Regions from separate parts of the Symbiobacterium terraclitae genome, predicted to be linked through region 2. Evidence: riboswitches for the same ligand, from Rfam matches in the RefSeq annotation. Region 2 holds a riboswitch; the other holds the start of a gene.
The links. Region 2 has a riboswitch for glycine ahead of gcvT (glycine cleavage system aminomethyltransferase GcvT). Riboswitches for the same ligand answer to the same signal wherever they lie in the genome.

Region 1 (4,920 bases), on a different contig from region 2:
GTTCAGGGCCTGGCCGGGACCCACGGGGCCGGGGCGGAGCTCCGGACGCACGTCGGCCTTCTCCTCGCCGCCGATGCCGCCGAAGAACTGGTTGATGTAATGCACGATCCGCACGTATGACCCCCCTCTACCAGGCGGCGTACTGCTCGCGGATGGACCGGACCTCCTGCACGATCGCGTCCACGTCGAGCACCATCTCCATCAGGGAGACCTGCTCCTCGTAGACCTTCGGATCGACCTGCTCGCGGATCTCGGGCTCGAAGATGTGATACGCCTTGAGTCCCAACTGGACTCCGGCCAGTGGACCGGCCCAGGCGGGGTCGCCGTTGCTGACCGTCTCCGCCGCCAGCCCCGAGGCCTCGGCCTCGGCGCCGCCCAGGATGACCACGAGGTCTTCCTTCGGATACTTCTCAGCAAACTCCTTGACCCGGCGCTGGTTCTCCATGTCCATGGCCCCTGCGCTCGTTCAGACGAAGCACTCGGTGGAGGCGAAGAGCACCTCTGCGCCTGCGCTGCGGATGCAGGCTTCCAGCGCCGGACCCGGAATGCCGTCCCGGTCGCCGAGGATGATCGCCTTCTTCCCCTTCAGCTGCATGGTCTCACTTCCTTTACCTAGATCGTCCGCGCCGAGAGGCGGGAGAAGCCCAGCTCGTTGGTGGCCCCGGTGATCACCTGGATCTCGGCCTCGATGGAGCCGTCGGGCCGCAGCGAACCGTCCCAGCCGCCGGCGATGACGCTTACCTGCTCGGGGTAGCCGATGACCTTCTCCATGGGTGGCAGCACCACCACGGCGTTGGCGTTGCCGGCCGTCACCACGGCGTCGGCCCTGGGCGTCGCGTCTGCCAGGGACTGCGACGCGCCGTCCCGGCCGGCGTACTCGTCGGTGATCAGCACCGTCTTGACGCCCTTCTCCTCGAGCTTGCGGCAGTTCATCATCAGGTCGGTGTCGGGGTTGCCAAACCCCTCCTCGGTGACGATGGCGCCGTCGGCCCCCAGCATCTGCACCAGCTTGGCGGCGTAGCTGGAGGAGCGCTCCTTGTCAGCCAGGGTGACGTTCTCGTTGGTGATCACCACGCCGATGAAGTTCAGGTCCTTGCCGTGTCGGGCGTAGAGGTCCTCGATCACCGGCGAGTTCTGGTGGTGGTACGTGGTGTTCTTGTCGCAGGCGGAGACGCAGTTGCCGCTGACGATGGCCCCGTCGAAGACCTCCGTCGGGGAGATCAACGTCGGCAGGATCCGCTTGGCGTCCACGCCGTAGACGTACGTGTCGTGCAGCAGCCCCTGGGACTGGAGCATGTAGACGTAGACCACCTTCGGCAGGCCCGGGTAGCGGGCGATGGCCTCGGGCAGCGGCAGGTGCTCGTAGGTGACGACCTCGTCGGGCTCCACCGTGCGGCCGGCCTCGCCCAGGTAGGCCGCGGCCTTCAGGCCCGCGATGCGGAGCGCGGCCTCGTGCTCGTGCTGCGTCAGCCCCTCCCTGGGGGTGGCGTGCACGGTCAGGTTGATCAACTGCGAGAACGGCGTGTACGCCGCGCCCGGGCCCGACATGTCGATCAGCCCCTCCTGGAAGCCGACGATCTTGCCGGTGGTCACGACGGCGCAGCCCTTCAGCACGTGCGTGCGGCCCTCCCCCACGGTCTCCACCTTGCTGGTGAAGCCGGGGAAGACCCCGCCGGGGCCGGAGACCTTGACCCGTGGCTCGATGACGTCCTTCACCGGGATGATCCGCACCGACTCGCCCGGTCGGGCGATGTCCAGCTCCACGGCGGTCAGCCGCTCGTCCTGCAGCAGCAGGGCGGTCAGCTCGTCCCGGTTGACGGTGAGGACGCCGCCCTCCACCCGTGTGGCGCTGCCGAAGCGCACATGGCGGATGTGGATGCGGCCCAGTTCCAGCTTCATACTTCCAGCCTCCTCACACCAGCCGTTTCAGCTCCGCTTCGATCGCCTCCGCCGTGCAGGCCTCGGCGCCCGCCAACTCCGCCACCTTCTGGCCGTCGCGGTAGAACTGGAACGTCGGCAGGCCCAGAACCCGCTGGCTGATGGCCAGCCGCCGGTTCTCCAGCACGTTGACCTTGGCGAACTTCACCCGGTCGCCGTAGGCCGCGGCCATCCGCTCCACCTCGGGCAGCAGCTCGCAGCAGGGCTCGCACTTGGGGCTCCACCAGTCCACGACCACCGCCCCCGGGGCCTGGAGCACCTCCTGCTCAAACGTCTCCTTGTTCACCTCCAGCATCCGTCTCTCACCTCCGTCGTCGCAGGTCTTGTCAGGTCCTTGCCGGTATGTGTCCCTCCACCCACTCGGCCAGATGGTTGAAGTCCTCCGTCAGGGTGGCCAGGGGGATACCCTTGTGGAAGAGCATGATGGCAGGCACGTCGCTCACGCCCAGCCGGTTGGCCGTGCGGGCCGACTTGTAGCAGTCGATGCGGGCGAGGCGCATCTGGCCGCCCAGACCGGCGACCACCTGCTCCGCCTGCCGCAGCACCTCGATGGAGAGCGGGACAGCGGGGCTCCAGAAGACGGCCAGCACCGGCTCCTCCGGCTCCAGGAGGTCGCGGTTCACCTGCTCCTCCTCGGCCAGGAACTTCTCAGCGGCGCATGCGGCGATGGCGCCGTCCGCGGCGGCGGTGACGATCTGCCGGAGCCACTTGCGGCGGGCGTCGCCCGCGACGTACACGCCGTCGATGCTGGTGGCCATCGTGTCCGGGTCGGCGATGATGTAGCCCCGGCCGTCCAGCTCGACGCCGGTGCCCTTGAGGAACTCGGTGCGCGGCACGGTGCCCACGAAGATGAACACGCCGTCGCAGGGCAGGACCGTCTGCTCACCGGTGGCCAGGTTCCGGAGCAGCACGCCGGTGACGATCTCGTCGCCCTGGATCTCCTCCACCACGCTCTGCCAGATGACCTTGATCTTGGGGGTGGCGAAGAGCCGCTCCTGGGCGGCCTTGTTGGCGTCCATGGTGCCCTCGGGGTGGATGCAGATCAGCGTGACGCTGCTGGCGAACTTCGTCAGGTAGATGGCCTCCTCCACCGCCGCGTCGCCGTTGCCGACCACGACCACGTCCAGGTCGGTGTAGAAGTCGGCATCGCAGGTGGCGCAGTAGGAGACGCCCTTGCCCCGGAACCGCCCCTCGCCCTTTACGCCCAGCATGCGGGGCTCGGCGCCGGGGGCGAGGATGACCGCCCGGGCCTCGTACTCGTCGCCCTTGCGGGTGCGAATCGTCTTGATGGGCCGGTCGAGCTCCAGCGCGGCGACGTCAGCCCGCACGATGGTGGCGCCCAGCGACTCGGCGTGGGCCCGGAACTGCTGCATCAGCGCGGGCCCCGTGGTGCGGCCGGCCCCGGGGTAGTTCTCCACCTCCTCGGTGGACGCGGCCTGGCCGCCCGTCCGCCCCTTCTCGATCAGCAGGGTCTTCATCCGGGCCCGGGCGCCGTAGATGGCTGCGGTGAGGCCTGCGGGTCCGCCGCCGACGATGACGAGATCGTAGCGATCAGCCATGGTACTCCTCCCCCATCGATGCTGCATTCCCATCCATGTGAAAAAGGGAACGACCAATCAGATGGTCGTTCCCCTGTCTCCCTGACCTGAGAGTTTGGCCCTGCGGGAGGCCTTGCTCCTTCGGTGCCGCACGCAGGCGGCTCTCCAGAGGGGGGGTTGCGCAGCGCGCCCAGCAACGGTCCTGATGCCTGAGAGTTTCACCGGCAACCCGACCCGATGCCGGCTTGCTCCTTCGGCGCTTCCCGGAGGGAAGTCTCTCCCGCCGCTGACCCCGAGCATATATTTACTTCACTTTCAGGTTATACGTTGGAAAATTGTCGGTCAACTGACCCGTTGGCTTCATTGGAATGGCTCGTTTGCGGGCAGGGGGTGATACCAAAGGTCACGTGCCGCGCTCACGCCCGGGGCGCGCGGTGAAGCCCAGGCCGTCGAGCACCAGGAACATCACCCCGGTGAAGAGGAAGAGCCAGCGGAACTGCTTCGGCATGTTGAGCCAGCGGGGGATCAGGCTGAGAAAGCCCAGCGGCACCGAGAAGCGGAAGAGCGATGCGGCCAGCGCTGGCAGGATCGGGTGGCCGGCCAGCCGGAGGGCGATGGCGGCGGTCGGCACCACCAGCGGCGAGAGCCCGGCCAGGATCCAGATGGGATCGAAGGTGTCGAGCAGGCGGCCGGCCCGGATCACCTGCGGGATGACGTGAAGGACGGAGACCATCGAGACGTGGGCCCAGGAGATGACGGCGAAGCCGGCGCCGATGATGAACTGGACGCCCGGCTTCACCTCGGGCTCCAGCATGATCGCCAGCTGCAGGAAGGACCAGGCCAGCAGCGCCGCCACCAGCCCGCCCGCAAAGTAGGGCAGGTGGTAGGGGTAGCGGAGGGTGTGAACCGGTGCAACGTAGGCCGCCAGCGCGCAGAGCGCCGTGAGCACGAGCCTGTAGTAGACGCGGGCCACCGGTCCCCCTCCTCTCTCGGCTGCCGGGTCGTGCCCATCCCTTTCCAGTTCGCCTCCGGACGGCGCTTTCCTGCCCGGACGAGGCAGGGCGCCCTCGGCGGGCTGCCGGGCGGCCTTAGGGGTGGCCTCCGCCTTCAACCCGACGCCGCCCCCGGGAGGGGGCGGCGCCTGCCTGGCTATGCTCCTGCTTCGTGCTTCTTCTGTACAGCGGCGTAGACTTTGGTGGGCAGCCCGAAGATGTCGATGAAGCCCTTGGCCGCCTTGTGGTCAAACTTGTCGGCCTTGTCGTAGGTGGCGAGGTCGTAGGAGTACAGGGTGTAGGGTGAGGTGCGCCCGACGCAGAAGGCCGTGCCCTTGAAGAGCTTCACCCGCACCTTTCCGGTCACCGTCTCCTGCGACTTCTTGATGAAGGCGTCGAGCGCCTCCTTGAGCGGGTGGAACCAGAGGCCGAAGTAGACGAGCTCGGCGTAC
Region 2 (4,920 bases):
AGCGCCTCAAGGCGGTTCAGGTCCAGCGTCACGCCGTCCAGCGGCACCTCGATCAGCTCGACGCCGACGCCGTGCATGTAGGTCTCCACCACCCGCCGGTAGTGCGGGTGGACCGACCGGGCGACCAGGAGCTTCGACCGGCCGGTCTGGTTGACCACCATGCCGGCGGCCTCCGCCAGGGCCGAGGCGCCGTCGTACATGGAGGCATTGGAGAGGTCCATGCCGGTCAGCTCGCACATCAGGGACTGGTACTCGTAGATCGCCTGCAGCACGCCCTGGGAGATCTCAGGCTGGTACGGGGTGTAGGCCGTGAGGAACTCGCCGCGGCGGAGCACCGCGTCGACTGCGGCGGGCACGTAGTGGTCGTACGCGCCGCCGCCCAGGAAGCAGGCGTACTCCGCCGTGTCGGCGTTCTGCGCGGCCAGCTCCCGCAGGTGGGCCAGGATCTCCATCTCGGTCAGGGCCGGGGGCAGGTCCAGTGGCCGGTTCAGGCGTACCTCTGCCGGGATGTTGGCAGCGAAGAGCTCCTCGGTGGAACTGACGCCGATATCCCGCAGCATGGCCGCCTTGTCGGCCTGCGTAATCGGGATGTAGCGCATCTAGCCCTCCTTGGTGAACGCCTCGTAGCCCGCCGCGTCCAGCAGGCTGTCCAGCTCGGCCGGATTGGCGATCTCGATCTTCAGAATCCAGCCCTCGCCGTAGGGATCCTGGTTGATCAGCTCCGGCGAGCCCTCCAGCTTGGTGTTGACCTCGACCACCTTGCCGCTGACCGGGATGTACAGGTCGGAGACGGTCTTCACGCTCTCCACCACGCCGAACTGCTCGTTCTGCTTCAGCTCGCGGCCCACCTCGGGCAGCTCGACGAAGACCACGTCGCCCAGCTGGTCCTGGGCGAACCAGGTGATGCCCACCACGCCGACGTTGCCCTCAACCCGGATCCACTCGTGCTCCTTCGTGTACTTCAGATCCGCCGGAACGTTCGCCATCGTGCGCGTCCTCCTCGTGCCACGTTTTTCGACATGCCGCCTAGCGCTTGTGCGGCGAGCGGTAGAACGGGGTCTCGACGACCCGCGCCTTCAGCGCCCGGCCGCGGATGATGACCTCCACCTCGGTGCCCACTTCGCTGTGCTCCACGGGCACGTAGGCGAGGCCGATGTTCTTCTCCAGGGTGGGCGAGAAGCTGCCCGTGGTCACCTCGCCGACCGTCTGGCCGCCCACGGCCACCGGATAGCCCTGCCGGGGGATGCCGCGGTCGATCATCTCAATACCCACCAGCTTGCGGGTAAGCCCCCGCTCCTTGATCTGCGCCAGGGCCTCCCGCCCGATGAAGTCCACGCCCTTCTTCAGTTTCACGGCGAAGCCCAGGCCCGCCTCCAGCGGGTTGTGCTGGTCGCTGATCTCGTGGCCGTAGAGCGGAAGCTTGGCCTCAAACCGGAGCGTGTCCCGGGCGCCCAGGCCGCAGGGCAGGAGCCCCTCGTCCTCGCCCGCCTCCAGGAGCGCCTCCCAGAGGGCAGCAGCATCCCCGGCCTTCACGTAGATCTCGAAGCCGTCCTCGCCGGTGTAGCCCGTGCGGGAGAGCACCAGGGTCGGCACGCCGGCCACCGTCACGCCCATCTTGTGGGTGAACGGGGCCATCTCAGAGAGCACCGCACCCGGCGCCAACGGCTGGAGGATCTCCTCCGCCTTCGGCCCCTGCAGGGCGAGCAGGGCGATCTCGTCCGACCGGTTGACCAGCTCCAGGTTCCTGAGCCCAGCCCGCTCCCGGGCGACGTTGATCCACTCCCAGTCCTTCTGGGTGTTGCCGGCGTTGACCACCAGCCAGTACCGGTGCTCGCCGAGCCGGTAGACCAGGATATCGTCGACTACGGTGCCGTTCTCGTAGCACATCAGCGAGTACTGGACCTCGCCGACGGCAAGCTTCGCCGCGTTGTTGGTGCTGACCAGCTGGATCAGGTCAAGCGCCTGCGGACCCGAAATCTCGAACTCGCCCATGTGGGAGACGTCGAAGAGGCCGGCCGCCTGCCGGACGGCCCGGTGCTCCTCGATCACGCCGGCGTACTGCACCGGCATCTCCCAGCCGCCGAAGGGCACCATGCGCGCGCCGAGCTTCTGGTGCAACTCGTAGAGGGGCGTCCGCTTCAGTGATTCGTTCACCACCACACCTCGCTTTCACCTTGCTTAGTCTTACCAGCCAATGGGCGGCACTACTCCGCTTCCGGGGCGGCAAAAGGGGGACAGACCCGACACCCGGGCCCGTGCCCGCTGTGCGCCCTGTCCCCCGGAGGTTCAGAGTCCGTCCGGACCCGGTCGCCGCTGCCTGAGAGATTCTGCCCGCCCCCAGCCAGACCGGGCATTGCTCCTTCGGCGCCCTCCTCAGGGGAGGGTCTCTTCCGAGTCCATCATCCGTCTTTATGGGGATTGTCGGCAACAGTATTCCCTACGAAGACCCAAAAATCCTCCTCGGTGGACACCGCCAACCGGTCACCCGGACGGGTCTCCCCGGACGCCCCGGCGGGCAGCTCCAGCACCGCCCGCGCACCGGGAACCGCCGGGCTGATTCGCCACGGCGGGAACGACGCGAGGACGCGCAGGACCCGCCCTTCCCGGTCCAGGAAGAGCAGGTCGATCGGAAATCGCATGAAGTGGGTGTGCACCTGGCGGCAGGGCTCCAGCCAGAGCCCCTCGCCGGGGGCGAGGGCGGGGCGGAACATCAGGCCCAGGAGGCGCAAGCGAAAGGTATCAGCCCGGCGAATGCGGTCGCCCAGGACGAGGCCCCGGTTGAGGTTGCGGACAATCATCGTACGGCACACCCCATGGTCTCCCCTCTAGAGCCGCATGAGCCAGGCCTTCGGCTCGTACCGCGTCACGTCGTTCACCACTTCCGCCCGGATGGTGTTCACCACGGCCCAGACCTCCGTGACCCAGAAGGGCGCGTCGCGGATGGCGAAGCGCCGGTCTGCCTCGGAAGGGGCGTGGAGCGACAGGCGCCACTCGCTCTCCACCTGCCGCACCACCGCGGCGACGGTCCTGGTGGATTCGTCCACCCCCACAAGGTAGGTCGCGGCGGCGGAACCCTCCGGCGACCAGTCGACCTCCCCCGACCCGCTACGGCAACCAGCCGGGATGGGGACCACCTGTTCACGCCCGGTCGCCACGTGGCGGATGCGGACTGCCGCCCAGGGAGGCATGTCCGGTCCCCATCACCGGCGCAACAGGGCGAACCCGACCGCCATCGCTCCCGCAAGGCCGAAGGAGCTCAGGATGATGACGAAACGGTGGCGCGAGATCGTGTCATCCCGCACGCGGCACCAGATCCAGGCGAGCCACCCCGCCCCCAGGATGACGGGAATGTCCAGGGGAAACCCCCTGAGCGAGACCAGGTCCGGCCACAGTCCGTGAACCGCGAGGTCGGCCACCAGGAGCCAGGCCATCACCCTGTAGCCGAGGTTGCCTGCCGCGTTGTCGACGGCCACCGTGCGCTCATCAACATCGGGCTTTTTCATCACCTGTCACCTCCTCCAGGTAGAACAGTTCCGTAACCGCCTTCCCCAGGCAACGGGCCAGCACGAAGGCCAGGAGCGTGGAGGGGACGTACTGGCAGTTTTCGATGGCGCTGATGGTCTGCCGCGTGACGCCGGCCATGTCTGCCAGCTCCTGTTGCGACAGATGCTGCTCGATCCGCGCGGCGCGCAGGCGGTTGCGCAGTTCATACTTCGCCACGATCTCATCCTTCGCCACGATCTCATCACCCTTCGTGGCAATTGTACGAGAATCCAGCCGGAATGTAAAGTATACCGGACATAGTTCGGCAGAAAATCCCACTGACCTGGCGAACGAAGGGGTGTCCGGTCCACCCCTCCGCTCTCGTGGGCGGACCGGACCACACGCAGGCCCCGGTGAACTCAACAGACCCCGGGCACTCGGCGCTGGCGTGTCTGGCAGAACACCACACAGGCACCGGTATCAGCATCGCAACCTCCCGGCCGGCGTGATCAGACGAGGGCCGAGCACCGCGCGTGCTCGGCCCCCGTGCTTCCTACCCGCCGGGCCGCCAGATCGCCGGCTTGCCCAGGCTGCGCGCCCCGTCCCACTGAACCGTGACCACGCCGCCCGGCGGCACCTGCCAGTCCCAGAGGCCCGTGCCGGTCAGGTGGGCGAGCAGCGTGCGGATCACCCCGCCGTGCGTCACCACGACGGCGCCATCGCGCCGGGGAAGGGCTGCGAGGGCACGGCGGCGCAGCGACGATACGCTCTCCCCGCCGGGAGGAGACGCCCGCTCCGGGTCGGCCATCCAGGCCGCGAGCTCACCCGGCCACCGCCGGGCGATCTCATGGTGGGTCAGCCCGGAGAAGCGGCCGAAGTCGAGCTCCCGCAGCCGGGGGTCGGGCACAGGCGTAAGGCCCGTGGCCTCCCCGATGCGCCCGGCCGTCTGCAGGCACCGCTGGAGGTCGCTTGTGCGGATGCACGTGACGGGACACCGGCTCAGGTACCTGGCGGCCAGCCTGGCCTGGGCCTCCCCCGCCCTGCTCAGCGGGTGCTCCCCCCAGCCGATATAGCGCCCCTCGGCGTTGGCGGCCGTCTCTCCGTGGCGGACAAGGTACAGCGTGAACCTCACGGTCTGGCCACCTCCTCTGCGACGCGGCGCAGGTGGGCCACCAGCCGCTCGTGCTCCGCACGGGTGCGCACGGCCAGCCGCATGTGGAACGCGCTGAGCCCGGCGAAGGAGCGGCAGTCCCGGATGAGGATCCCCAGCGGCCCCAGGCGCTCCTGGATCTCATGTGCCGGAAGGGGGGCGCGCACCAGCACGAAGTTGGCCGATGGCGGGTAGACGACAAAGCCCGGCAGGCTGGCGAGTTCCCCGGCCAGGTAGGCCCGCTCCTCCCGCACCCAGCGCCGGGTGCGTGCCGCGTACTCCCGATC

Region 1: linked by a shared signal. The riboswitch ahead of trxB (thioredoxin-disulfide reductase) and the one ahead of gcvT (glycine cleavage system aminomethyltransferase GcvT) in region 2 are both predicted to bind glycine.

Annotation. Positions count from the first base shown of each region.
Region 1 is NZ_JAGGLG010000028.1:13,550-18,469, reverse strand. Features, by position in the region: gene grdB (glycine reductase complex selenoprotein B) at 1-114, opposite strand, end outside; gene grdA (glycine/sarcosine/betaine reductase complex selenoprotein A) at 128-595, opposite strand; gene J2Z79_RS14135 (glycine/sarcosine/betaine reductase component B subunit) at 613-1,899, opposite strand; gene trxA (thioredoxin TrxA) at 1,913-2,233, opposite strand; gene trxB (thioredoxin-disulfide reductase) at 2,265-3,497, opposite strand; glycine riboswitch at 3,561-3,655, opposite strand; glycine riboswitch at 3,664-3,769, opposite strand; gene J2Z79_RS14120 (hypothetical protein) at 3,880-4,449, opposite strand; gene J2Z79_RS14115 (argininosuccinate synthase) at 4,626-4,920, opposite strand, start outside.
Region 2 is NZ_JAGGLG010000013.1:16,136-21,055, forward strand. Features, by position in the region: gene gcvPA (aminomethyl-transferring glycine dehydrogenase subunit GcvPA) at 1-599, opposite strand, end outside; gene gcvH (glycine cleavage system protein GcvH) at 600-986, opposite strand; gene gcvT (glycine cleavage system aminomethyltransferase GcvT) at 1,027-2,154, opposite strand; glycine riboswitch at 2,295-2,403, opposite strand; gene J2Z79_RS09070 (DUF192 domain-containing protein) at 2,400-2,798, opposite strand; gene J2Z79_RS09075 (hypothetical protein) at 2,826-3,188, opposite strand; gene J2Z79_RS09080 (hypothetical protein) at 3,201-3,503, opposite strand; gene J2Z79_RS09085 (helix-turn-helix transcriptional regulator) at 3,484-3,738, opposite strand; gene J2Z79_RS09090 (histidine phosphatase family protein) at 4,037-4,615, opposite strand; gene cobD (threonine-phosphate decarboxylase CobD) at 4,612-4,920, opposite strand, start outside.